3 regions of the Photobacterium sp. 53610 genome follow, and region 2 is predicted to be linked to each of the others. Evidence: predicted binding sites of a transcription regulator. Region 2 holds the regulator's gene; each other region holds the start of a gene.

Evidence for each region. Region 2 encodes CRP, which controls carbon source genes, mostly activating them, when cyclic AMP is high. Its sites were predicted from a motif close to TGTGANNNNNNTCACA; they were not measured.
Region 1: a site for CRP is predicted at 1,605-1,620, ahead of dinG (ATP-dependent DNA helicase DinG). Genes of this name have one in related genera too.
Region 3: a site for CRP is predicted at 1,333-1,348, ahead of recB (exodeoxyribonuclease V subunit beta). Genes of this name have one in related genera too.

What each region holds. Positions count from the first base shown of each region.
Region 1 is NZ_JAXOFS010000004.1:93,124-96,407, reverse strand. Features, by position in the region: gene dinG (ATP-dependent DNA helicase DinG) at 1-1,511, opposite strand, end outside; gene SPK40_RS12560 (porin) at 2,064-3,014, shown strand; gene SPK40_RS12555 (YccT family protein) at 3,169-3,284, shown strand, end outside.
Region 2 is NZ_JAXOFS010000008.1:17,269-20,552, forward strand. Features, by position in the region: gene SPK40_RS17250 (phosphoribulokinase) at 1-446, opposite strand, end outside; gene SPK40_RS17255 (YheU family protein) at 573-794, opposite strand; gene SPK40_RS17260 (OsmC family protein) at 828-1,232, opposite strand; gene crp (cAMP-activated global transcriptional regulator CRP) at 1,507-2,139, shown strand; gene SPK40_RS17270 (hypothetical protein) at 2,322-2,531, shown strand; gene SPK40_RS17275 (DUF1338 domain-containing protein) at 2,631-3,284, opposite strand, start outside.
Region 3 is NZ_JAXOFS010000015.1:71,909-75,192, forward strand. Features, by position in the region: gene recB (exodeoxyribonuclease V subunit beta) at 1-1,209, opposite strand, end outside; gene recC (exodeoxyribonuclease V subunit gamma) at 1,537-3,284, opposite strand, start outside.

The sequences.
Region 1 (3,284 bases), on a different contig from region 2:
TCATACTTCATTTGCGGAATGACTAAGCGTCCGTTGTTCTGATAATCGAACGGCGAAGCCAGAGCCAGAAAGCGTGCGCCCTCATTTTCCTGAATTCCGGCCTGGCGGCAGAAGTAACTGAACTGGTTGAGCGCACGCAGGGTTGCTGACACCAGAATTGCGCCCGCGGCACGGCTCCAGAGCAACTGATCTAACCGGTAGCCAATCTCCAGGGGCGAAACCTGCACAATATAATCACCTTCCTGTTCCGGGCTTTTTTCAAGCCAGCGGGCTAAAGGGGCGCCTTTATCTTTGTCCGGCTGGGCCATCAGGGTCCAGACTTTTTCCAGATTTTCCAGACGTTGCAGGTAAAAGCCTGATTCGGAGAGTGCCGGTTCAGCAGATCGTGCCGGTACATCGTCATCTTTGAGGCGTTCGGTGATCATCTCGTGAATTTTCGCCAGTGACTGCCGCGCTTTCTTGCTGGCATCCCGGCATCCCTGAGCTTCTTCTGCCAGCCATGCAGGCAGCTCTCCATGGGGAAAACGGTAACTGCCATCTTTGCTGAAAACAGCTGGGTCGACCTGGCCGGACAGTTGTCTCAGTGTGGGAACAAGGTGCTGGATCGACTCTTGCAACGTGGTCTGGAAGCGTCCGGACTTTTGCCGGTCGGCGAGTTCCGCCAGTTTACTGACCGACTGATTGAGTTTTTCAAGCCAGTTGCTGGCACCCTTCAGGCTGGCGGCAGCAGCAGAAAAGTCTCTGGCGACCTGCGGCAGATTGTGTGCCTCATCGATGGCATAAATCGTCTGCTCGGGTTCTGGCAGAATGATGCCGCCACCCAGCTCCAGATCAGCCATCAATAACGCATGGTTGGCGATCACAACATCGGCTTTATCCAGGTGCTCCCGCGCCTTTGCAAAAGGACAGTGGCGGTGTTTGGCCATGCCTGAATGGCAACTGTGTTTATCGGACACAATTTGCTGCCAGACACGGTCAGGAATGACCGTTGGCCAGCTGTCCCGGTCACCATCCCATTTATTTTGCTGCCAGGCTGTCAGCATTCGTTTCAGCAGGCTGAGGTCTGATTTTTTGGGTTTTTCCTGCCATAGCGCCAGCTGACCGTCATCTTGTCCTGAACAACTGGCTTCCAGCTTGTGGCTGCAGCAGTACCGTTGACGTCCCTTGGCCAGGATAAAACTAAATTCTTTGGGAAAAATTTGCGCAAAGAGCGGCAGATCCTTATGAATCAATTGCTCCTGAAGCGCGACTGTTGCTGTGGCGATGAGTACCTTCTTATTGTTAAAGAGTGCATAAGGAATACATCCAAGCAAATAAGACAGAGATTTCCCGATGCCGGTTCCGGCTTCAGCAACCAGCATTCTGTTTTTGGCGTGATACTCACCTGCCAGTGTTTTGGCAATTTCAGCGACCAGATAATTCTGTGCACGACGGGGAATAAAGTGATCCAATTGTGCACTCAGGTTGGCATAGCACTGTTTAATATCAGTTTTGATCTGGTTGTGTAACATGACTGAAACTTAATGTTGGCAGGGGCGGGCATTATAACATGAAGCTCTGCTGTAGGGATGCCCGGTTGTTTGTAGGGGATTTTTGATATGAAATGAGATTTCCCTCACGAAATAAGATTGAACCCCAGTTTAACCAAGGGTGTGTTACAGGTGAATTGATTGATTTGACTGTCATTTGTGGTTTTTAATGGCTTTTTATTCTGAATTGTGTTGTTGGTTCTGGGTTTTGTGGGATTAAAATGCTGTTTTTTATTGCTATTAAGAAACATGCAAATAGTGGGAGATACTTGATTCTTTGTTAATTTTTTGCCCTTTAATGATCTTAAGTTATTGAAAATAAATGGAGTATAAGAAATTTGTTGTTACAGTGTGAGAATTTGACATCGCGATTCATTCTCTGTCAGGATGAGTTCCGCAAGTTACGCCATCTTGGCATGGTCAGTTTTGCTCTGATTTATTGAGCTTTGTGTGACCTGCCGGGAAGGGAAATAAGAAAAGCAATAGGGATTCTGGAAATAGGAATTCCATCCATAAGAAAAGGCAGTGGATATCATGAAAAAAACGCTTATTGCACTATCTGTACTAGTAGCTGCAGGCTCAGCAAACGCTTCTATCAACCTGCTTGACAAAGACGGCGTTATTGTCGACTTGTCAGGTTCTGCGGAAGTTCAGCTGTTCCAAGACATCGTACCAAAAAATGGTGATGAAGACCCTACCATTCGTCTGGATGATGGTGACATCTCGCTGAATACCACTATTCCAGTCAACAACAACCTGAATGTGGTTGCAGGTTTTAACCTGGATCTGCATAACTCAGATAACAATGGTAAGCCTGGAGATTTCTTCAATGATGAGCTGTACGTTGGTTTCCAAGGTAAAGACTTTGGTACGCTGACGTTTGGTCGTCAATACCTGATCTCTGATGATGCAGGTATCAGTAAAGACTACGAGCTGGGTACTCAAGCTCTGGGCTTTGATGCTACTCGTGGCAGCGAAGTTGTGAAGTATGTTTACGACAATGGTATGTTCTACGCTGGCGCTTCTCACGACATCAATGCAGACGACAACGGCGGCATCACTGACGCACGTCTGGGTGCACGTTTTGCCGGTCTTGACGTTCGTGGTTATTACTACACGTCAGAAGACGTTAATGCTCCTGGTGAAGACATTACCGGTTATAACTTAGAAGCTGAGTACGTTATTCAGGCTATCTCTCTTGCTGCTTCATACGGCCATGGAGAAGTTGAGAACTCTGCAGGTGTAACGACTCTGGATGTCGATTTTATTTCACTGGCGGGTTCTTACACTATGGGTAAGAACACTTTCGCTCTGGGTTACAACCTGAGCGATATTGATGGTGGCGAAGCGACTGACAACGTTTATGCAAACGTAACTCACCAGCTGCACAGCAACGTAAAACTGTATGCTGAGCTGGGTTGGGCTGACGGTGACAACACTGAATACGACCTGGGTTATGTCGCTGGTATGGAAGTTCTGTTCTAAGAACGGTTCTTACCGCACAGATATTGCAAAAGCCGCCGTTTAGGCGGCTTTTTTGTATTGTGATTAATCAGATGAGTTAGAGTCACGTCTGGGTTAATTTCTGGCAAGAGACTTATTTGATTTTGTAAGTCATACAACGAAAAGAAGATTGGCGATGAAAAAATTAGCGTTTCTGGCAGCTCTGCTGGTTGCCAATGTACAGGCGGCAACGCTCTCTGTGGGAGACGGGATTGAACTTTTGGTGGTTGATGGCAAAGAAGTGAATCAGTC
Region 2 (3,284 bases):
AGGTCGACGTGCTGAGCAACATTGACATCGCCATCCACGACGCCACCGTGCAGGCCTTCGTAAAACAGCAGATCGGTATTTTCCGGCAGATCCTGCCAGGGCGTAAAAGTGCCCGGCATCTGGTTATAGGGCACGGCTTCATCAAACGTGTGCAGATAACGGCGGTATTTTCCGCTGCCGTCTTCGCCGTACTGACGGAAAAAGTTTTCCAGCAGTGCAAAGTCATTGGCCTGCGGGCCAAAATAGCTGATGTGGCGCCCCTGCTCCTTGGCTTTGCGGATCTCCACATCCATTTCCGGACGGGTAAAACGGTGAAAACTGTCCCCTTCCAGCCATGCCGCATGGATATTCAGCATATTAAACATCTTGCGGAAAGCTTCCGAAGTGGTGGACGTTCCTGCTCCGGAGGAACCTGTTACTGCAATGATTGGGTGTTTTGCAGACATGACATACCTTGTCGTTTATCCAAACGGAATCAGTTATTAACAGGGCAAATGGATGCAGTCAAGCATCCGACCGCATCCGTCGGCGCCAGCTTCCGTTTTCTGCTGTCACCTCTGAGTATGGCAGCTTTATTCTGTGCGAAGCGAGCGACGTAGTTTGATATCCACCGTTTCGTGCAATTCGGAATACATAATCACGGCCTCTCCCGCCGCCAATTGCTGGCGTACCTTGTCCACTTTCTGCGCCAGGCTCAGCTCTTGCTCACCGTAGTCGGTGCCCTCGCGCAGGACAAAGTGTTCAATCAGGTTGGTCAGCGTTTCAGCATCGATATCTTGCCAGGGAATAATCATACAACTTACCTGATTAACCCAGATGACAACGGCTTATGCCGCGACAATCTGGTAAGAATGAGTCAGGGTCACGCCTTTGCCCAGCATCAGGCACACGGAGCAGTACTTTTCCAGTGAATCGCTGACAGCTTTGGCAACCTGAGCGTCATCGAGATGATGACCGGTGACGACAAAATGCAGATTGGCCGAGGTGAAATAACGCGGTGCCTGTTCGCGGCGCACGGAATCAATCTGTGCCTCACAGGCGGTGATCACCTGACCGGCACTTTTCAGCGCATCGACCACGTCCACCGAGCTGCAGCCTCCGGCAGCCATCAGGACCAGTTCCATCGGGCTGGGCGCTTTACTGCCGCCGTTCCCGTCCATGACCACACTGTGGCCCGAGTTAGACTGGCCGATAAAAGTCAAATCTTCGACCCATTTCACACGTGATTGCATGCGTTACTCCTTACTACAAAAACCCGGATTTTATCACTAAGTCACAACGGTGTGATCATGTGCACAGTAAAGTGTCCAAAATGTTCATTTATCCCCGCGCAATATCAAGCAATGCATGACGAAAAAAGTTAAACTCTTGGTCTGAATGTTCACATGCGCTTGCAGCCCAGCCGTTGACTGAATATGCTAGTTGGCAAACAATAGTATTGTTCTACCCAACCCCAATGCAAGGAATGACGTTGTTGGGCAACACACTGCAGAGGAAGTTAGTAATATGGTTCCAGGTAAACCGCAAACAGATCCAACTTTGGAGTGGTTCCTTTCTCACTGCCACATTCATAAGTACCCGTCGAAGAGTACACTGATCCATGCTGGCGAGAAAGCAGAGACCCTCTACTACATTGTCAAAGGTTCCGTCGCCGTTCTGATCAAGGATGAAGAAGGTAAGGAAATGATCCTGTCTTACCTCAACCAGGGCGACTTCATTGGTGAACTGGGCCTGTTTGAAGAAGGCCAGGAGCGTACTGCCTGGGTTCGTGCGAAAACACCATGTGAAGTGGCTGAGATTTCCTTTAAGAAATTCCGTCAGCTGATCCAGGTTAATCCGGATATCCTGATGCGTCTGTCCGCACAGATGGCACGCCGTCTGCAAGTCACCAGCCAGAAAGTCGGTGATCTGGCATTCCTGGACGTGACTGGCCGTATTGCCCAGACCCTGCTGAATCTGGCAAAACAACCGGATGCCATGACTCACCCGGACGGCATGCAGATCAAAATTACCCGTCAGGAAATCGGCCAGATTGTTGGCTGTTCCCGTGAAACCGTTGGCCGCATTCTGAAGATGCTGGAAGAGCAGAACCTGATTTCTGCCCACGGTAAAACCATCGTTGTGTACGGAACACGCTGATCACTCTCCGGTGATGCAGCCAATGTGAGTACAATAAAAAGCCGCAAACGCGGCTTTTTTTATTTCTGCCGGGCATACCCTGTGATTACAGCTGTTTTCTCAGGACACTTCACATTTTTTCAGTTGCCTTCCATCCCTCTGTTGCTACATTTGGCGTATCAGTACTATGTGGATGTGCAGATATGGATATCGAACGTTTTGCCCCAAATGCCCAGCACAATCAGCTTCCCCCGCGCCCTGTCGTAACCAGAGGACGTTTCCTCTCTGCCTCGGTTGAAATGACAGGTTTTCAGTCTCCCCGGCAGCTTCTGGAGCAGGAAGCCTACCTGTGTCTGACCAGCCCCCCAAGTGAATCGGATGACTGGATGCAACCGCTGGATCAACAGCACTGACAAGCCCTCTCACAGCACGAGATATGGCATTCAGACACCCCAGATAAAAAAACAGCGGCCCAGAGGCCGCTGTTTAATGACAGAGCAAAGATACCTGTCTTACATATTCGTACTTTCAAAGATCTTGTCAGCCGACGCAGCCACAAAGCCCGGGTAGAGTTCCCCGTTCTCCTGCAGATACCGCTTGGCAAACTCATAGAAACCGCCTGGAATTGAACGGATACCATCGGTAAAGCGGACTTCCACCCGATCAGCCATCGTTGATGACTGCTCCAGCAGCACTTCCGGACTACCTTTCACTTCACCACCCGATTCATTGATGGTGAAGCCGTTGTGGCGCAGCAGGCTGTTCACCTCTGCAACTTCCGCAAACTGCTCCAGCTGATTTACGCTGACGGTGAAATGGTTCGCACCATAGCCATGGGCAGCAACCCAACCCGCGTACTCACTTTCCTCGGCCAGCTTCTCATAGGTCGCGTAATCGAGATCCCATAAACGGCCGCCGTACAGGAAAGCACCATCCTTCATTGCGCCTTCAGGAATCTGCTTCACCAGCTCACGCACGGTATTTTGCAGCTCCGCCGAGCACTGTCCGACCAGCAGTTCACTGATGAAGACTTTTGGTGCAGCCGGGTTCGGATGCTCAAAGTGCTCCGCATACAGTTTCTTCTGCTCGAAGTGATACGTTCCGCACGGCTTGTAACCAATCGCAATGAATGGTGCAGCCAGCACATCCAGGCTCACACCCGGCAG
Region 3 (3,284 bases), on a different contig from region 2:
GAGCGGATCCGTGTCCTGAAACTCATCAATCATTGCCACCGGATACAAATGACGGATCCGGGCTGCAAGAGCACCATTCCCGCTGTCGCGATCCGTTTGCAGCGCGGCTGCCAGTTGCGTCAGCAAATCATCAAAAGACAGCCAGCCTTTGCGCTGTTTTGTCTCAGTCAGTAGTTCCCGGCATGCCCGGATCGCGTGCGCCAGAATCGGCTCCCGTACACTGGGCGGGTTCGCCAGCAAATCCTGAATCGCAACAAAAACCGGATGCTCCGGCACGGTGCCCTTGGCCGTTTTCTCTGCCAGCACTGCCTGATCAAATTTTTCCAGGGCCTTGGGCAGACTGTAATCTGTGGTCGGCTGCGCAGCCCATTGGCCGACTTCTTCCAGCGCCTTTGGCAGACTGGTTTTGGTATAACTGCGCTTATTCACCCCGGAATCGCTGATCAACGCAAAAAAATCAGCCACATGCGCACACCAGCCCTGCTTGACGACTTCTATCCGTTCCAGATTCTGCTGGTGTAACTGCGCCAGATCGCCGGATAACGGCGGCGCTTTCAGCACGACCGGTGCACCGGACAAAAAGGGATTGATCGCTTGCAGCAGTGTTTCCGGGGCGGGCCAGCACCGACGAATTTCATTCGCCAGTTCACGGGACAGCGGATAGAAATAACGGCGCCAGTAATCGGCTGCGACCTGTGCCCTGAGCTGACTTTCTTCCGTAATGAATTCATTGGTGAACAAGCTACCGGATTCAAAGGCATTCTGGGTCAGCATACGCTGACAAAAACCGTGGATGGTGAAAATCGCAGCTTCATCCATCTGTCTCTCGGCCTGCAAGAGTAAGGTGGCCGATCGGGCATGATCCGGCAGATCCGACAACAGCCCCGCCAGAATCGGATCCTCGCTGGAGCCGCGGCTGAAAGCGATCCGGGCATCGTGAATCCGTCGGCGGATCCTGTCTCTCAGCTCAGCTGTTGCCGCTTCAGTAAAGGTCACCACCAGAATCTGATCCACGGTCAGCGGATGCGGAAATGCCGCGCCCGCTTCACCATGTCCTAACAGCAGACGCAGATACAGGCTGGCAATGGTGAAGGTTTTTCCCGTGCCCGCCGAAGCTTCAATCAGCCGGGTCCCATGCAGGGGAAACGTCATTGCCTCCAGCGGCTGTGGCATGATTGCTGGTTTATCCGTTGCTGTGGTCGCTGTCATCTCATCAACCTGGTCTTTGAAAAATTATTTGCCCGCATGCTGACACGGCACCCAAACTCCGTGACACCAGAATTCTGTTTCAGGCAGCATAAAAAATGGAAAACTTTCTTTTTTACATGTGCTTTTGTGATCACTCACGGGTTCAACACTTTTTACCCTATTTCATTCTGATGTTTCTATCACTATGGGAGGTGTTTCACATTTTCAACCACTGGCTTTCTGTAGTATCGCAGCCACGAAATTTGGTCTACCTCTGGACCTTGTGGCCGACCGGTGAACACCCTACACTCATAATGATTTTGCCGGCGGCCACCTCGCTCACCAGCTTCAATCAACCGCTTCCAGGTGCATTAACACAGGCTTGAGCACACGCTCTCCCCAAGCCATGACATCCGCCGCCAGATCATCCTGCCATTGCGGCCAGACACGGGCGATGTAGACATTGCTGCCTTCTCCGCGGAGCAAATAGCTGTCCTGAAAAACCGCAGCCATTTTGGTCTGCGCTTTCAACAGAGTGTCCTCATCCGTCAGCCAGTTGCCGCTTTTATCCTGAAGCGCTTCCAGCCCCGACAAGACCGTGCGCGGGAAATAAGGCAGCGGATCCGACTGCCCGGCCAGATAACCGTCGATCAACGCGGTCAGTTGATCTCGGGCATACTCTGCATCAACCGGTTTCAGCCGGAGATGGGTATCAATGCCCAGCAGATGAGTCGCAGCCTGAGTTTCCTGAGCGGCCAGTGCCAGATGTTCCATCCAGGCCTGAAGCATATCCTGAGCCCGGATCTTACCCGGCCGGAAATGCACCAGACCTTCTGCGGTGCGGTGACGTAACCATCCCTGTAAGCGAATGCCACCGACAGCAGTTTCAAGCGGCAGGTCGATTTCCGGGTCTTCCGTCCGGGTGGCCAGCAAGGCTGAGATCTGCTCAGCCAGCGGCAGGATCTGCTGTGTTTCCTGCGCCAGCGTCAGTTCTCCGAATGCTCCAATCGGCAGACTGCCCGCAGCCTGCTGCCGGGCCTGAAACTGCGCCAGGGCCTCGGACTGATCTTTCGACTGCTCTTTTGCTTCCAGCAGGGTCATCAGCAGATTTTCGCGCAGCCGGTAACTCTGTAAACCATCCAGCGCAAACGGCTCATCATCCGCCATAGCGCCTTCGGCTGCATTGAAGTACACCTTCAGCCGACGATTGAAAAAATACTGTGCCGGCAGACGCCAGAAACGCTGTAGCTCCGCCAGCTCCATCACCGCATACGTACCGTTCGATTCCGACAGCGCCTCCAGTGCGACCGGAGCCAGCGGCTGGTCCAGGAATTCGTCCTGAATCACCGGTTCCCGGCGGGCCGCAGAAAGCCACTCCGCTGCATAGCTCGGCGTTGCTCCCAGAAATGCCTGCGGACTGAAAGGCGTCAGCGGGTGGTGGCGGACCAATTGCTGAAGCAGCCGGGCGGCTGAATCGTCTGGCGGCAGACTTTCATCCCCGGTCAGACAGAATCCCTGCTGACAATATTCCAGCAATTCACTCAGCAGCACTGACGGCATTTGCTCGCTGTTGTCCTGAATCGACCGGCCGACATAACTGATATAGAGCTGCTGCTGGGCCGAGAGCATAGCCTCAAGGAACAGGTATCTGTCGTCGTCACGGCGGGAGCGATCACCGGCGCGCTGGCGGCCGACCATGAGATCAAAACCTTCCGGCGCAATGGTACGCGGGTAGACGCCGTCGTTCATTCCCAGCAGACAGACCACCTGAAACGGAATAGAACGCATCGGCATCAGGGTACAGAAGTTGATCTGTCCGGCCAGAAAGCGCTGACTGATCCGTTCGCCACCCAGCTTGTCATTGAGGTAGTCACGCATGATGGCCGGAGTCAGCCGGTCGCCGTAACCGGCATCTTTCAGCTGCTGTTCCAGCTGTTGTAATTTCTCGCGGATCAGGCGAAGGACCAGCTCTCCTTCCGTATCCACGACAAAGAAATCGTCCAGCAACTGGTTCAGCACCGCAAACCAACCGCTGGCTGAATGAGGCTGATTCAGCACCTTGCGATAATGAATCAGTTGTTCGACAAAAACGCTGA